One region of the Pseudarthrobacter sp. YAF2 genome, then DNA from elsewhere that is predicted to be linked to it. Evidence: riboswitches for the same ligand, from Rfam matches in the RefSeq annotation. Region 1 holds a riboswitch; each other region holds the start of a gene.
The links. A riboswitch is a leader RNA that binds a small molecule or an ion and turns the genes downstream of it on or off. The one in region 1 is predicted to bind thiamine pyrophosphate.
Positions count from the first base shown of each region.

Region 2: it holds a riboswitch for thiamine pyrophosphate, as region 1 does, so the genes downstream of both, AB4Y79_RS13640 (ECF transporter S component) here and thiD (bifunctional hydroxymethylpyrimidine kinase/phosphomethylpyrimidine kinase) in region 1, are expected to answer to the same signal.
Region 3: it holds a riboswitch for thiamine pyrophosphate, as region 1 does, so the genes downstream of both, thiC (phosphomethylpyrimidine synthase ThiC) here and thiD (bifunctional hydroxymethylpyrimidine kinase/phosphomethylpyrimidine kinase) in region 1, are expected to answer to the same signal.

Region 1 covers NZ_JBFRDA010000004.1:60,386-64,618, reverse strand. Annotated here, with positions in the region: gene rpmA (50S ribosomal protein L27) at 1-238, opposite strand, end outside; gene rplU (50S ribosomal protein L21) at 300-608, opposite strand; gene thiD (bifunctional hydroxymethylpyrimidine kinase/phosphomethylpyrimidine kinase) at 873-2,393, opposite strand; TPP riboswitch at 2,401-2,498, opposite strand; gene AB4Y79_RS05755 (Rne/Rng family ribonuclease) at 2,644-4,233, opposite strand, start outside.
Region 2 covers NZ_JBFRDA010000012.1:94,264-98,496, reverse strand. Annotated here, with positions in the region: gene AB4Y79_RS13645 (ABC transporter ATP-binding protein) at 1-678, opposite strand, end outside; gene AB4Y79_RS13640 (ECF transporter S component) at 678-1,301, opposite strand; TPP riboswitch at 1,368-1,507, opposite strand; gene AB4Y79_RS13635 (iron-containing redox enzyme family protein) at 1,875-2,930, shown strand; gene AB4Y79_RS13630 (CDGSH iron-sulfur domain-containing protein) at 3,029-3,244, shown strand; gene AB4Y79_RS13625 (DUF4235 domain-containing protein) at 3,347-3,610, shown strand; gene mnhG (monovalent cation/H(+) antiporter subunit G) at 3,611-4,024, opposite strand; gene AB4Y79_RS13615 (monovalent cation/H+ antiporter complex subunit F) at 4,014-4,233, opposite strand, start outside.
Region 3 covers NZ_JBFRDA010000014.1:18,251-22,483, forward strand. Annotated here, with positions in the region: gene AB4Y79_RS14915 (amidohydrolase family protein) at 1-1,067, opposite strand, end outside; TPP riboswitch at 1,148-1,255, shown strand; gene thiC (phosphomethylpyrimidine synthase ThiC) at 1,251-3,089, shown strand; gene AB4Y79_RS14925 (alpha/beta fold hydrolase) at 3,086-3,820, opposite strand; gene ffh (signal recognition particle protein) at 3,924-4,233, opposite strand, start outside.

The DNA.
Region 1 (4,233 bases):
TGTTGACTACGCGACGTCCGCGGCGGGTGCCGAATTCAACGGCGCCCGGGGTCAATGCGAACAAGGTGTCGTCACCGCCGCGGCCAACGCCGGCGCCCGGGTGGAAGTGGGTGCCACGCTGGCGGACGATGATCTCGCCTGCGGAAACGACCTGGCCGCCGAAGCGCTTGACGCCGAGGTACTGAGCGTTGGAATCGCGACCGTTGCGAGTGGAGCTCGCGCCCTTTTTATGTGCCATCTGAAATGCCTGCCTCTAAATTCTGGGGAATCTGTTGAAATGCCTGAACAGTAACCGGTGGTTACTTGATGCCGGTGATCTTGACCTTGGTCAATTCCTGGCGGTGACCCTGGCGCTTCTTGTAGCCGGTCTTGTTCTTGAACTTCTGGATGACAATCTTAGGACCACGCAGGTCCTGGAGGATTTCAGCCGTAACAGTTACCTTGGCCAGGTCTTTGGCTGCGGAGGTGACCTTGTCACCGTCAACCAGGAGCAGCGCGGGCAGCTCAATGGTGCTGCCGGCTCCACCGGCGACGCGGTTCAGGGTAACGAAGTCTCCAACGGAAACCTTCTCTTGGCGGCCGCCTGCGCGGACAATCGCGTACACCACTTGGGAACTCACTTCTCTCGACGTTTATAACAAAATTTGCGTGCGGAACCGACTCACTAAAAGCCTGGTTTCTCGCTGTGCCTCAACGCCGTGGGGTCATAACCCAAGTGTTGGCGTAAGCACCGAAGATCCAGAATACGCTAAATCCGTCTCCAGCCGCAAATGAGGCTGGTTCCGGCGGGCCGGCTGTGATAGTAACCACAACTTGGCATGCAGCGCCGCAACTGTGCGTATCCATCATAGCCGCGTCGCCGCCGTCGGACGTCAGGAGTGCAGGCGCGGCGCGTCGAAGAACTCCACTTCAAGCCGGCAGGACTGCTTGAACGCCGTCACCATGGCAGCCTGTTCCTGGTCAGAGACCTTCCGTCCCGCCGCATCCACGATCGCGATGGCCTGCCGGGTGGCCTCCGCGAAGCCTTCGTCGGCGTACGTGCGGAGCCATGCGGCGTAGGCGTGCCCGTCAGGTTCGCCCGCGGCGAGGAACTGGCCGTGCAATGTCCTGCCCACCTCGGCGTAGAGCCAGAAGCAGGGTAGGACAGCGGCGGCAAGGACGGCATAGCTGCCCGACGCCGACACTGCGGTGAGGTGGTCAACGTAAGCCTTGGTGACGGGTCCAAGACCGGTTAGCCCGGGCCGGGTGCTGAGCCATGAGCGGTGGAGTTCCGATTCCACTTCAAGGCACTGCCGGGCTGAGCCTGCCCAGAACAGCTGCTCCGCTTCGGAGGGGGCCAGGGCGCTGGCCCGGGCCAGGACCCGGGAGTATCCGTTCAGGTACAAGGCGTCCTGGGCGAGATAGTAGGCGAAGTCCTTCTCAGCCAGTTCGCCTGAGGCCAGGCCGTGGATGAACTCCAGGGCGTAGATGTCCGCCAGGTCCTCCCGGGCTTCGGCCCAGAGCCGGGCAGCGAAGCCGCCTTCCTGGAGATGTGGCCGCACATGGTGGAAGTGGTGCACGGGTCCGTTCCCCCGGCCGACCTCGAGCTGGCCCGAATTCTCAAGCGCCCCGGCAAGCCAGGGCTTGACCGTCCGCAGCGACGCCTCCCAGTCGCCCAGGCGGGCCTGGACCGTTGCCATGGCAGAGGACAGCGAACAGCCCGTGCCATGGCTGTTCCGGGTATCGATGCGGGTACCGGGCACTTCCACGACATCATGCGCCAGCACGCCGGCGGTGTTCACCAGCGCGTCCGGGCAGCTTTCGCCTGACAGGTGTCCGCCCTTGACCAGAACGGTGGCGCCGGTGGCATCAGCCAGGCGCCTGCCCTGGTCCAAGGCTGCTTCCCAGTCCCCTGCCGGCTCCTCACCCACCAGCATGGCGAGTTCCGGCAGGTTGGGGGTGATGAGGTGGGCAAGGGGCAGCAATTCCCGGAGGGCGGCTTCGGCGGATTCCTTCAACAGTCGGTCGCCGCTGGTGGCCACCATCACCGGGTCCAGGACCACGACGGCGGGACGCACCTTTTCGAGCCATTGGCGGACCGTGCGGATCACCGCTTCGTCACCGAGCATGCCGATCTTGACGGCGTCGATGGTGATGTCGTCGCTGACGGCATCGAGTTGCTGGGCCAGGAAGGGCGCCGGTGGAACGTGGACGGCCACAACGCCGCGGGTGTTCTGTGCGGTGAGTGCGGTGATGGCAGCCATGCCGTATCCGCCGTGGGCTGCAATGCTCTTGAGGTCCGCCTGGATTCCTGCGCCACCGGATGGATCGGAGCCCGCGATGGAGAGGACACGTGGCACCTCCCGGCCCACCGGACTCCCGGAGGGAGCCGTGGAGGCAGTTGGCAGGGGCATGGAAAGGGTCGAAGACAACAGACATCCCTTCGCCGGTACTAGCCGGACAGGTTCAACGGGTGTGGATCTCAGCCGGCCTTCTGCGCGGCACCCCGTGTCGGTTTCCCAGCCTAGCCGGTAGCCCCGGGCCGCGGTAAAGGTGACGGCCCCCGGATGCGGGAAGTCCCCGCCTGGTGGACTGTTCCCCCCGAAATAACGGGGGGAACGGTCCACGGGACGGGGACTTCATAGGCAACCTTTGACGCGCGGCCTAGAGTTCCGAGGCTGGAACGCCGACGCCGAGGATGATGGGTTCCTCTGACGGCTTGCCCGTATCAGCAGGCTTTGCCGTCTGCTGCTTCGCGGGTTCCGGGGCCTTGGCTGCGTGCGAGTGGCCGGTATTGGCGGCCTGCACGTTCTCATGGTGCTGGACAGCGGTTTCGTTGGCAGCACCCTGGGCCCGGCTGGCTGCCCGGTGGCGGCGCGGCCTGCGTTCGCGGGTCTGCTCCAGCGTGTGGTCGGAGTAGTCCTTCTCAGCCGGCGCTTGCCCGACGCGCGCCTGGGCTTCCCCGCCCTGCGGCAGGTGCTCCGGCGCGGTCTGTTCCGTTGCCGGCTCAGCGGCTCCGGCGTTCCCCGATGCGGCCTCAACGGGCGACGCCGGCTGGCCGAGGTGGGCGAATGCTTCCGCAAGCCGGTCCAGCGTCAGGGCAGGCCTGGGGTGCTGCTCCTCCGCATGCTCCACGAACGGAAGCGGGACTTTCTCGCCGCCAAAGGTCAGGACCGCCGCGGGACGCCCGTGGGCGTCGGCGTCGTGCGTTTCCCCGTCGGCTGCCGGAGCAGGCTGCACCGGCGTTTGCGGGGCGGGAGCCTGCTGTGCCGGCACCTGCCGGGCCGCGGCCAGCTCGTCGTCGTGCACGTGGGCCGCGTGGGCGGCGGCGGCGATGTTCGCCAGGGCAAGCCGGGTGGCCTCCGCCTTGGCGTGCCGCTCGGCGTCGGCGGGATCAGGCTGCACGGTGTGGACGTGCACCGCAGGTGCCGGTACCGACTCGGCCTGCTGGCCGCCGCGTCCGCGCCGGCGTTTGCGCTCGGTCCGGGGACCGGGCTGGCCGGCGTCGATCCGCTGCCCCTCGGGGCGGTGGGCTTCCCCACGGGCGTCGGGACGGTTGTCGGCGCGCTGGACGTGGTGTTCGGCCGCCACGATATTGGCCCGCCGGTGCTCCACGGGATCGTCGTGGGTCACCACGCCGCGTCCGGCGCACGCCTCACACTGCTCGCCGAAGACTTCCAGCAGGCCGGTGCCCATGCGCTTGCGGGTCATCTGGACCAGGCCAAGGGACGTGACCTCGGCGACCTGGTGCTTGGTCCGGTCGCGGCCCAGGCATTCCACCATGCGGCGCAGGACCAGGTCGCGGTTGGATTCGAGCACCATGTCGATGAAGTCGATCACGATGATGCCGCCGATGTCGCGCAGCCGCAGCTGGCGCACCACTTCCTCGGCAGCTTCGAGGTTGTTCTTGGTGACGGTTTCCTCGAGGTTGCCGCCGCTGCCGGTGAACTTGCCGGTGTTGACGTCCACCACGGTCATGGCTTCGGTGCGGTCGATGACCAGGGAACCACCGGAGGGCAGGAATACCTTCCGCTCAAGTGCCTTGTGGATCTGCTCGTCGATGCGCCAGGCGGAGAAGATGTCCTGGTCCTTGGTCCACTTCTCGAGGCGTCCCACCAGGTCCGGGGCCACGTACGTGACGTAGGCCTCGATGGTGTCCCAGGCCTCCTCGCCGGAGACGATGAGCTTGGAAAAGTCCTCGTTGAAGACGTCGCGGACCACCTTGATGGTCAGGTCCGGTTCGCCGTACAGCAG
Region 2 (4,233 bases), on a different contig from region 1:
CACGATCCGGTCCACCAGGTCCTTCCACACGGAGACCCGGTGCTCCACCACCACCAGGGTGGCTCCGGTCTTGTCCAGGCAGCGCGCCACGGCGTCGCGGACCTCCAGCACGCCGTCCGGGTCCAGGTTGGCGGTGGGTTCGTCCAGCAGGATCAGCCCCGGGCGCATTGCGAGGATGCCGGCCAGCGCCAGGCGCTGTTTCTGGCCGCCGGACAGGGCCGACGTCGGGTGGTCGAGCGGGAGGTGGGACAGCCCGACGTCGGCAAGCGCCTCGTGCACGCGCGCCCAGATGGCGTCGCGGGGCACGGCAAGGTTCTCGGCGCCGAAGGCGACGTCGTCCCCGACCCGGGAGAGGACCACCTGCGTCTCCGGGTCCTGCTGCATGAGTCCCGCACGCCCGCGCTGGGCGCGGGGCACGGCGCCGTCAACCAGCAACGAACCGGACTCGTCCGCGTCGCCGGCCTCGCCGTCGTCGTTGATATCACCCAGCACCCCGGCGAGGGCATGCAGCAGCGTTGACTTCCCGGCACCCGAGGGACCGAGCAGGAGCACCCGCTCGCCGGGGCTGATGTCCAGGTCGAGGGCATGGACGGCAGGTTTTGCCCGGCCGGCATGCCGCCAGCCCCAGCCACGGGCAGTGACGGCGGCGGGGCGGACGGCGCCCTGGGCTGGTGCCATCAGGAGAAGACAGGCTCCGTAGCGGCCTTGCGGGACGCGAAGGAGCTCAGCACGCCGGTACGTGCCAGGCCGCGCGTGGCGAGCCAGGACAGGGCACCGGCGAGGATGGCACCGGAGACGGTGGTCAACACGATGTAGGCCAGCTTGTCCGCACCGGAGTAGGCGATGTTCCAGCCCCACGGCGCGAACGAGTCGTTCAGTCCGCAGAAGAACCCAGCCGCGGCGCCGGCCAGCAGGGATACGGGCAGGTTGAACTTGCGGTACACGAAAATAACGAAGATGATTTCGGCGCCGAGGCCCTGGATGAAGCCGGAGAAGAGAACCGAGGCGCCGTACTGGGAACCCATGAGGAGTTCCCCGGTGGCGGCCACGGTTTCACAGAACAGGGCGGCACCGGGCTTGCGGATGATGAGCATCCCCAGCACGCCGGGAATCATCCAGCCACCCGCCAGCAGCCCCGTCAGGGGCGGGTAGGCGGCATTCATGGGGGCAGACAGCGCGGCTGCTCCCTGGTCCCATGCCCAGAAAATGACGCCGCCCGCGATGGCCACCAGCGCGGCGACGACGATGTCCACGACGCGCCAGGACTTACTGGTGGTCTTCTTGATTGCTGCAGTACTCATGTGATCCTCCTGGGAAACAGGAGGGGAAAGTGGACCCGGCTGACGGCTGTTGCCGTGCAGCCGCGGCACTTTGAGAACTCGACTCCCTTGCGCCGGTACTAACCGGATCAGGTTCGAGGGTCTGCGGCTGTTCCGCACTCTCAGCGCCCACCTGCGGTTCCTGGCAAGCCAGGTTGTCCGACGGCGGCGCTCCCCTGTCGTTATTGGTGTTGTTTTTCGTTGGGTAAGGCTTTTGATTGCCCTTCCGGGGCGTGGTCAAGTTTACACCGGGCAGGGGTGGATAGCGGGCTATGAGCGCCATTCCACCGCATGTGACAGGATTCGGCGGGCGCCCAGCCGGAGGCCTCGCTGGAGCCGCGCCCCACCAGGACGCCGTCCGGTTGCCTACCCCTATTGCACGCTGCCTGCCCGGGCGCCAGTGGTCCTGCAGGAGCCTCCGTGCAAAGCCTGCTTAGCTTTTATTAGTAATCATGCTTACTATATTGTTTCCCGGGTTTTCGAGAGGACAGGGCATGGGGGTCACCATGGCGGTCCGGCCTTCGTTCCCGTCCCCGCGGCAGACCAAGGAGCACGATGAGAATCCCGGACACCAGAGGCCCCCTCACCAGCGCCCTGTTCACAGTCCTGGCCCAGGCACCGGACGCCGCAGGGACGGAGCTGGACCGGCTCTACCGCCTCGCGGCACGGCAGGTGGCCGGCACCGGTGACATCATTGGGGACGAGGACATCCAACTGGCACTCTTTTGCCTCTACGAGCTCCATTACTCCGGCCTGGACAGCGTCTCGGACAACTGGGAGTGGGAGCCGGCGTTGATCAGGGTCCGGCAGCTGGTCGAGGAACCGTTCGAGGCGGCCCTCCGCGCTGCCGCACACCAGGCGGCCGGAGACTTCGAACTGCCCGACCGCGGCGCCATAACCAGCGACGAAGTAGCCGACGTCCTGTTCGGCCTCGCCGCCATGGACACCGGTCCCAGCCTCTCCCGCTACGTTGCCAGGAAGGCAAGCCTGGAGCAGCTCCGGGAATTCCTGGTCCACAAGGCGGTGTACCAGCTGAAGGAAGCCGATCCGCACACATGGGCCATTCCGCGGCTCAGCGGACGGCCCAAGGCGGCCTTGGTGGAAATCCAGGCGGACGAATACGGCGGCGGCCGGCCCGAGCGGATGCACAGCGCGCTGTTCGCCCGAACCATGCGCGGTCTGGGCCTCGACGACAGGTACGGCGCCTACGTTGATGCCGTCCCCGCAGTCTCCCTCGCCTCCGTGAACCTGATGTCGCTCTGCGGCCTGAACCGGCGGCTCCGGGGTGCCATCACCGGCCACCTGGCGATCTACGAAATGACGTCCTCCCAGCCCAACCGGTTTTACGGCAACGGATTCCGCCGGCACGGTTTCGGCGCGGAGGTTACCCACTACTTCGATGAGCATGTGGAGGCAGACGCCGTCCACGAACAGATTGCAGGCCGTGACCTCGCCGGCGGCCTCGTCGAAGCCGAGCCGCACCTCCTCGCGGACGTCCTGTTTGGGGCGAGTGCCGTAATGGCCCTCGACAGCAGGCTGTCCGCCCATCTGATCTCCTCGTGGGAGGCCGGGGCATCATCGCTGCGGACGGCCGTCCCGGCGGCAGCATGAGGCCTGCACCCCCGGATAGCCGGGCCCGCCAAGAACGGCAACAACTCGATGAAAGCGGTGCAGGCATGAATCCCGGACAGCGTGGAACCGGCTCCGACATGGATCAGGAATCCGCCACGGGCTCCATCGTGGTCTGCCCGGACGGGCCCCTGATCGTCCGGGGTGATTTTGAAATCGTCACGCCGTCCGGGGACGCCGTGCCCCGCGACCGCAAGACCGTTGCCTTGTGCCGCTGTGGCGCCTCGGCCATCAAGCCCTACTGCGACGGCACGCACAAGATGATCAAGTTCCGCACCGGCCCGGCGGCCGGTTAGCCAAACAACCCGCTTGCAGCCCGCCACGCCTTTGCCCGGACCAGCCCGGGTGTACGGCTAGGCTGGAGGAAGTCCGCTTTCCGCCCGCAAGGAGTAACAGGAATGAACCTTTTCATCAAGCTGCTCGGGACCGGGGTGAGCCTGGGCGCAGGCTTGGTCGGCACCAAGCTCGTCAACGCCATCTGGGAGAAGACCACCGGACAGAAGCCGCCAACCGGCAAGAACGAGGACGTGCCCACCAGCCTCCGTTCGGCGCTGACGTTCGCGCTGATCTCCGCCTCGGTCAGCGCGATCATCCAGGTCCTGGCCAACCGGGGCACCCAGCGCGCCATCACCCGGTTCGCCAAGTCGCAGGACATCGTCTAGCTACTGGCGGGTTTCGCCGTCGTCGCGGTTGTCCGTCCGGGCAGCCTCGGCGGCGGCTTTTTGCACCACGGCTTCAAGCTCATCCGCGGCAAGCAGTTCCCTGTGCAGGTGCTTGGTGCGGTAGCCGGCCCGGCCTACCATGTGCGCGGACACGGGCACCGTAAGCAGCTGGAAGATCCAGGCCACCACCAGCACCGGCCAGACCCACCATGTCCGCATCTGGAGTCCAATGGCTGCCAGCAGCAGGAACAGGCCCAGGACCTGCGGCTTGGTGGCGGCGTGCATGCGGCTCATCAGGTCGGGAAAGCGGAGCAGCCCGATCGCTGCGCCCAGCGACAGAAGCGCGCCCACCACCATGAACACGGCGGAGGCAAGGTCAATCCACGCATCGGCGCCGGAGACGTCAGGATTCATTCGGGTTCACCCTCCGGTCTGCGACGAACCGGGCCACCGTCACTGACCCGATGAACCCGATGATGGAAATGGCCACCACCAGCATCAGGTTGTTCAGGTGCCGGTTCACCGCCATGTCCACGCACAGGGCCCCGCCCAGGATGGCCAGCAGGACGTCGGCCGCGAGGACCCGGTCCAGAAGCGAAGGGCCGCGGGCAATCCGGATGATG
Region 3 (4,233 bases), on a different contig from region 1:
CCGCCGATCACCACGTGGTCCAGCCTGCTGATGGTCTCCGGGACCGCCCGTGGATCTTCACGGCACACGATGACGTCGGCGCGCGCCCCTTCTTCCAGGCCGTCCGCTCCGAGCCAGCGGCGGGCTGCCCAGCACGCCGCATCCAACGCTGCGGCCATCGGCAGGCCCGCGACGTGCAGGGCGAGGATTTCGTCCGCGATCCGGCCATGGCGGATGACGCTGCCGGCGTCTGTTCCGGCGAAGATGCGCACGCCCGCGGCATGGGCCTGCGCCACGCGCTCCAGCCTCCGCTCCCAGAGGGAGCGCATGTGGGCTGCGTACCGTGGAAACTTTGGTTCCGCCTGCGCGGCAATGTCCGGGAACGTGGCGATATTGATGAGGGTGGGCACGATAGGCACGCCTTGTTCGGCGAACCGGGGCAGGTGGCGCGGCAGCAGCCCGGTGGCGTGCTCGATGCAGTCAACGCCGGCGTCGAGCATCTGGTCCAGGGTGTCCTCGGCGAAGCAGTGGGCCGTCACCCGTGCGCCTTCGTCATGCGCCGCACGGACGGCATCACGGACGACGGCGGCGGGAAAGGAGGGCGCCAGGTCACCGGCGCCCCGGTCGATCCAGTCCCCCACCAGCTTGACCCAGCCGTCCCCGCCCCGGGCCTGCTTGCGCACGGCCTCAACGAGGCCCTCGGGTTCGACTTCGTGCGCGAAGCCGCGCAGGTAGCGGCGGGTCCGGGCGATGTGCCGGCCGGCGCGGATCAGCACCGGGAATTCCTTGCCGCCCTGCATCCAGCGGGTATCGGCGGGCGAGCCCGCATCACGGACCAGGAGGGTCCCGGCGTTGACGTCGGCCAAGGCTTGTTCCTGCGCCACGGCGGCTTCCACCGGCCCGGCGGGGCCCAGGCCTATGTGGCAGTGGGCGTCCGCGAAGCCCGGCAGCACCCAGCCGTCAAGCACCCGGTCAGGCGGTGGAGCGGGCCGGTGGAAGGTGAGCCTGCCGTCCACCGACCAGAGTCCGTGCCGCACCTGGTCCGGCGCAGCCAGGACGGGTCCGCGAAAGTGAATGATTCCTGCCATCCGGGCGTCCTTTCGTTGCCCGGACAGGCTAGCATCATCGATTGTTACAACGGACTTACGGAGGGCTGTGGTAGCTTCGTTGCTGACCACACGGGTGCCCTTGCAGGGGCTGAGATCGGGCTGACGCAGCCTGCGACCGTTGAACCTGTCCGGGTAATGCCGGCGAAGGAAGTGAGTATTCCCTTGAGTACGCAAAACACCCAGTTGAACCCTGCCCGCACGCTGTCCGGTTCCGATTCGGCCAGCGGCCCCGGCACCGGATCCACTCCGCAGGTGACGCAGTCCCTGAAGTCACATTCCCTGGCCTGGATCGACGATGCCGGTTCCGGAATCCGGGTCCCGGTGACCGAAATTGCCCTGGAGCCATCACCCAACGGACGGCCGAACGCACCCTTCCGGACCTACCGGACGGCCGGGCCGGGAAGTGATCCTGTGCGCGGCCTGCAGCCCTTCCGCGCCGAATGGATTGTGGCGCGCGGGGACACGGAAGCCTACAGCGGCAGGGAACGCAACCTGCTCGACGACGGACGCTCGGCCGTGCGCCGCGGTGCAGCCTCTGCGGAGTGGAAGGGCGCCCGGCCGGTGCCCCGCCGCGCCGTCGACGGCAGGACGGTGACCCAGATGCACTACGCCCGGCAGGGCATCATCACGCAGGAAATGCGCTTCGTGGCGCTGCGGGAGAACTGCGACGTGGAACTGGTCAGGAGCGAGGTTGCCGCCGGGCGCGCCATCATCCCGAACAACATCAACCACCCCGAGTCCGAGCCGATGATCATCGGCAAGGCCTTCCTGGTGAAGATCAACGCCAACATCGGCAACTCGGCGGTGACGAGCTCCATCGCCGAGGAGGTGGACAAGCTCCAGTGGGCCACCCAGTGGGGCGCTGACACGGTCATGGATCTGTCCACGGGGGACGACATCCACACCACCAGGGAATGGATCATCCGCAACTCGCCCGTCCCGATCGGGACCGTCCCGATCTACCAGGCGCTGGAAAAAGTCAACGGCGAGGCCAACGCGCTGACCTGGGAAATTTTCCGGGACACCGTCATTGAGCAGTGCGAGCAGGGCGTGGACTACATGACCATCCACGCCGGCGTGCTGCTGCGGTACGTCCCGCTCACGGCCAACCGGGTGACGGGCATCGTCTCGCGCGGCGGCTCCATCATGGCCGGCTGGTGCCTGGCCCACCACCAGGAAAACTTCCTCTACACGCACTTTGACGAACTCTGCGAAATCTTCGCCAAGTACGACGTCGCGTTCTCCCTGGGCGACGGTTTGCGTCCCGGGTCGACGGCGGACGCCAACGACGCTGCCCAGTTCGCCGAACTCGACACCCTCGCCGAACTCACGCAGCGCGCCTGGGAGTTCGACGTGCAGGTCATGGTGGAAGGCCCCGGCCACGTGCCGTTCCACCTGGTCCGGGAAAACGTGGAGCGGCAGCAGGAGCTGTGCAAGGGCGCGCCGTTCTACACGCTGGGACCGTTGGTGACCGATATTGCGCCCGGCTATGACCACATCACCTCGGCGATCGGGGCCACCGAAATCGCCCGGTACGGTACCGCCATGCTCTGCTATGTCACGCCCAAGGAACACCTGGGCCTGCCCAACAAGGACGATGTGAAGACCGGCGTGATCACCTACAAGATCGCAGCCCACGCGGCGGACTTGGCCAAGGGCCACCCGGGAGCCCACGAACGGGACGACGCATTGTCCAAGGCGCGGTTCGAGTTCCGCTGGCGGGACCAGTTCGCGCTCTCGCTGGACCCGGTGACGGCGGAAGAGTTCCACGACGAGACGCTGCCGGCCGAACCTGCCAAGACGGCGCACTTCTGCTCCATGTGCGGACCCAAGTTCTGCTCGATGCGGATCAGCCAGGACATCCGGAACGAATACGGGTCAGCCGACTCGCAGGCGGCCCTGGCGGACATGGCCTCCGGGATGCGGGAGAAGAGCCAGGAATTCCTGGCCGCGGGCGGCAAGGTCTACCTGCCGGAACTGCAGGTGCCTGCCGGCAGCTAGGAGGCCCGGGCCGGTTGGCTCCGGCTGACATCGCTGATGAACTGCCGGATGGCCCGGTCGCCCTCCACGGAGTCATGGGGCCGGTGCCCGCCCGCGGCAACGCGGTGCAGGGCGCCGGTCTCCCGCAGGTAACCGGCAATTTCCTCGTACAGCGGTTCCCAGCCCCCGGTGAGGACGAGCGTGGGGACGCCGGGAACAATGTGCAGGGGCGCTTCCCACGATGGGACCTGGAGCCGCAGCCGGCGTGCGGAGCGTTTCTCCTCCGGGGTGGCCGGCTGTTGGAGATCGGTGGCATAGACCCGCCGGACGAATTCCCGCTGGAAGTCCTCGTCACCGAGCTGGTGGCGGACATCCAGGAGTGGCTTCATCAGGCTGATATGTGCCGCCGTGGCCGGCAGTTCTGCGGTCAGGGAAAGGCACGCCGGTTCAACCAGGGTCAGCGAATAGACGAGGTCGGGGCGTTCGACGGCGGCCATCATGGCAGGGATTGCGCCCTGGGAGTGTGCCACCACATGTCCCCCGGCGGCACCGCGGCCATCATCCGCCAGGGACCGCAGCACGATGGCCGTGTCCTCGGCAAAGGATGATTCCACCGGTTCCGCGACGGCGTCATAGCCCTGCCGGCGAAGGAACAAGGCGTCGAAGGACAGCGCCATGCCGTGCTGCCGGGGCCACGCGGCGGCGCCGAAAGCTCCGGCGCCGTGCACGAAAACTACCCGCTGCTTGAACATGACCCAACCCTATTCCACGGCACCGACATCCCAACGGAAAAGCGCCAGGTGTCGTCTTGGGCGGTCAAAACGGCACCTGGCGCTTCCTGAAGCGGGAGAACTGCTACTTGCCCAGGAACTTGTCGAAGCCCTTGGGGAGGTTCAATTGCGCGGGATCGAAGTCGCCGCCCTGCTGGCCAAACGCGGCACCGGTGGGCAGCGCCTTGCCTGCATTGGCGCGCCGGGCTTCGGCATCCTTGCGCTCCTGCGCAGCCTTGGCCGGGTTGCCCGACTTCGCCTTCTTCTTCGGCGCGTTCTTGGCGTTCTTCCGCGCACCCCCGCCGGCACCGGGCATCCCCGGCATCCCGGGCATTCCCGGCATGCCGCCCTGGGCCATTTTCTTCATCATCTTCTGGGCCTGCGCGAAACGTTCC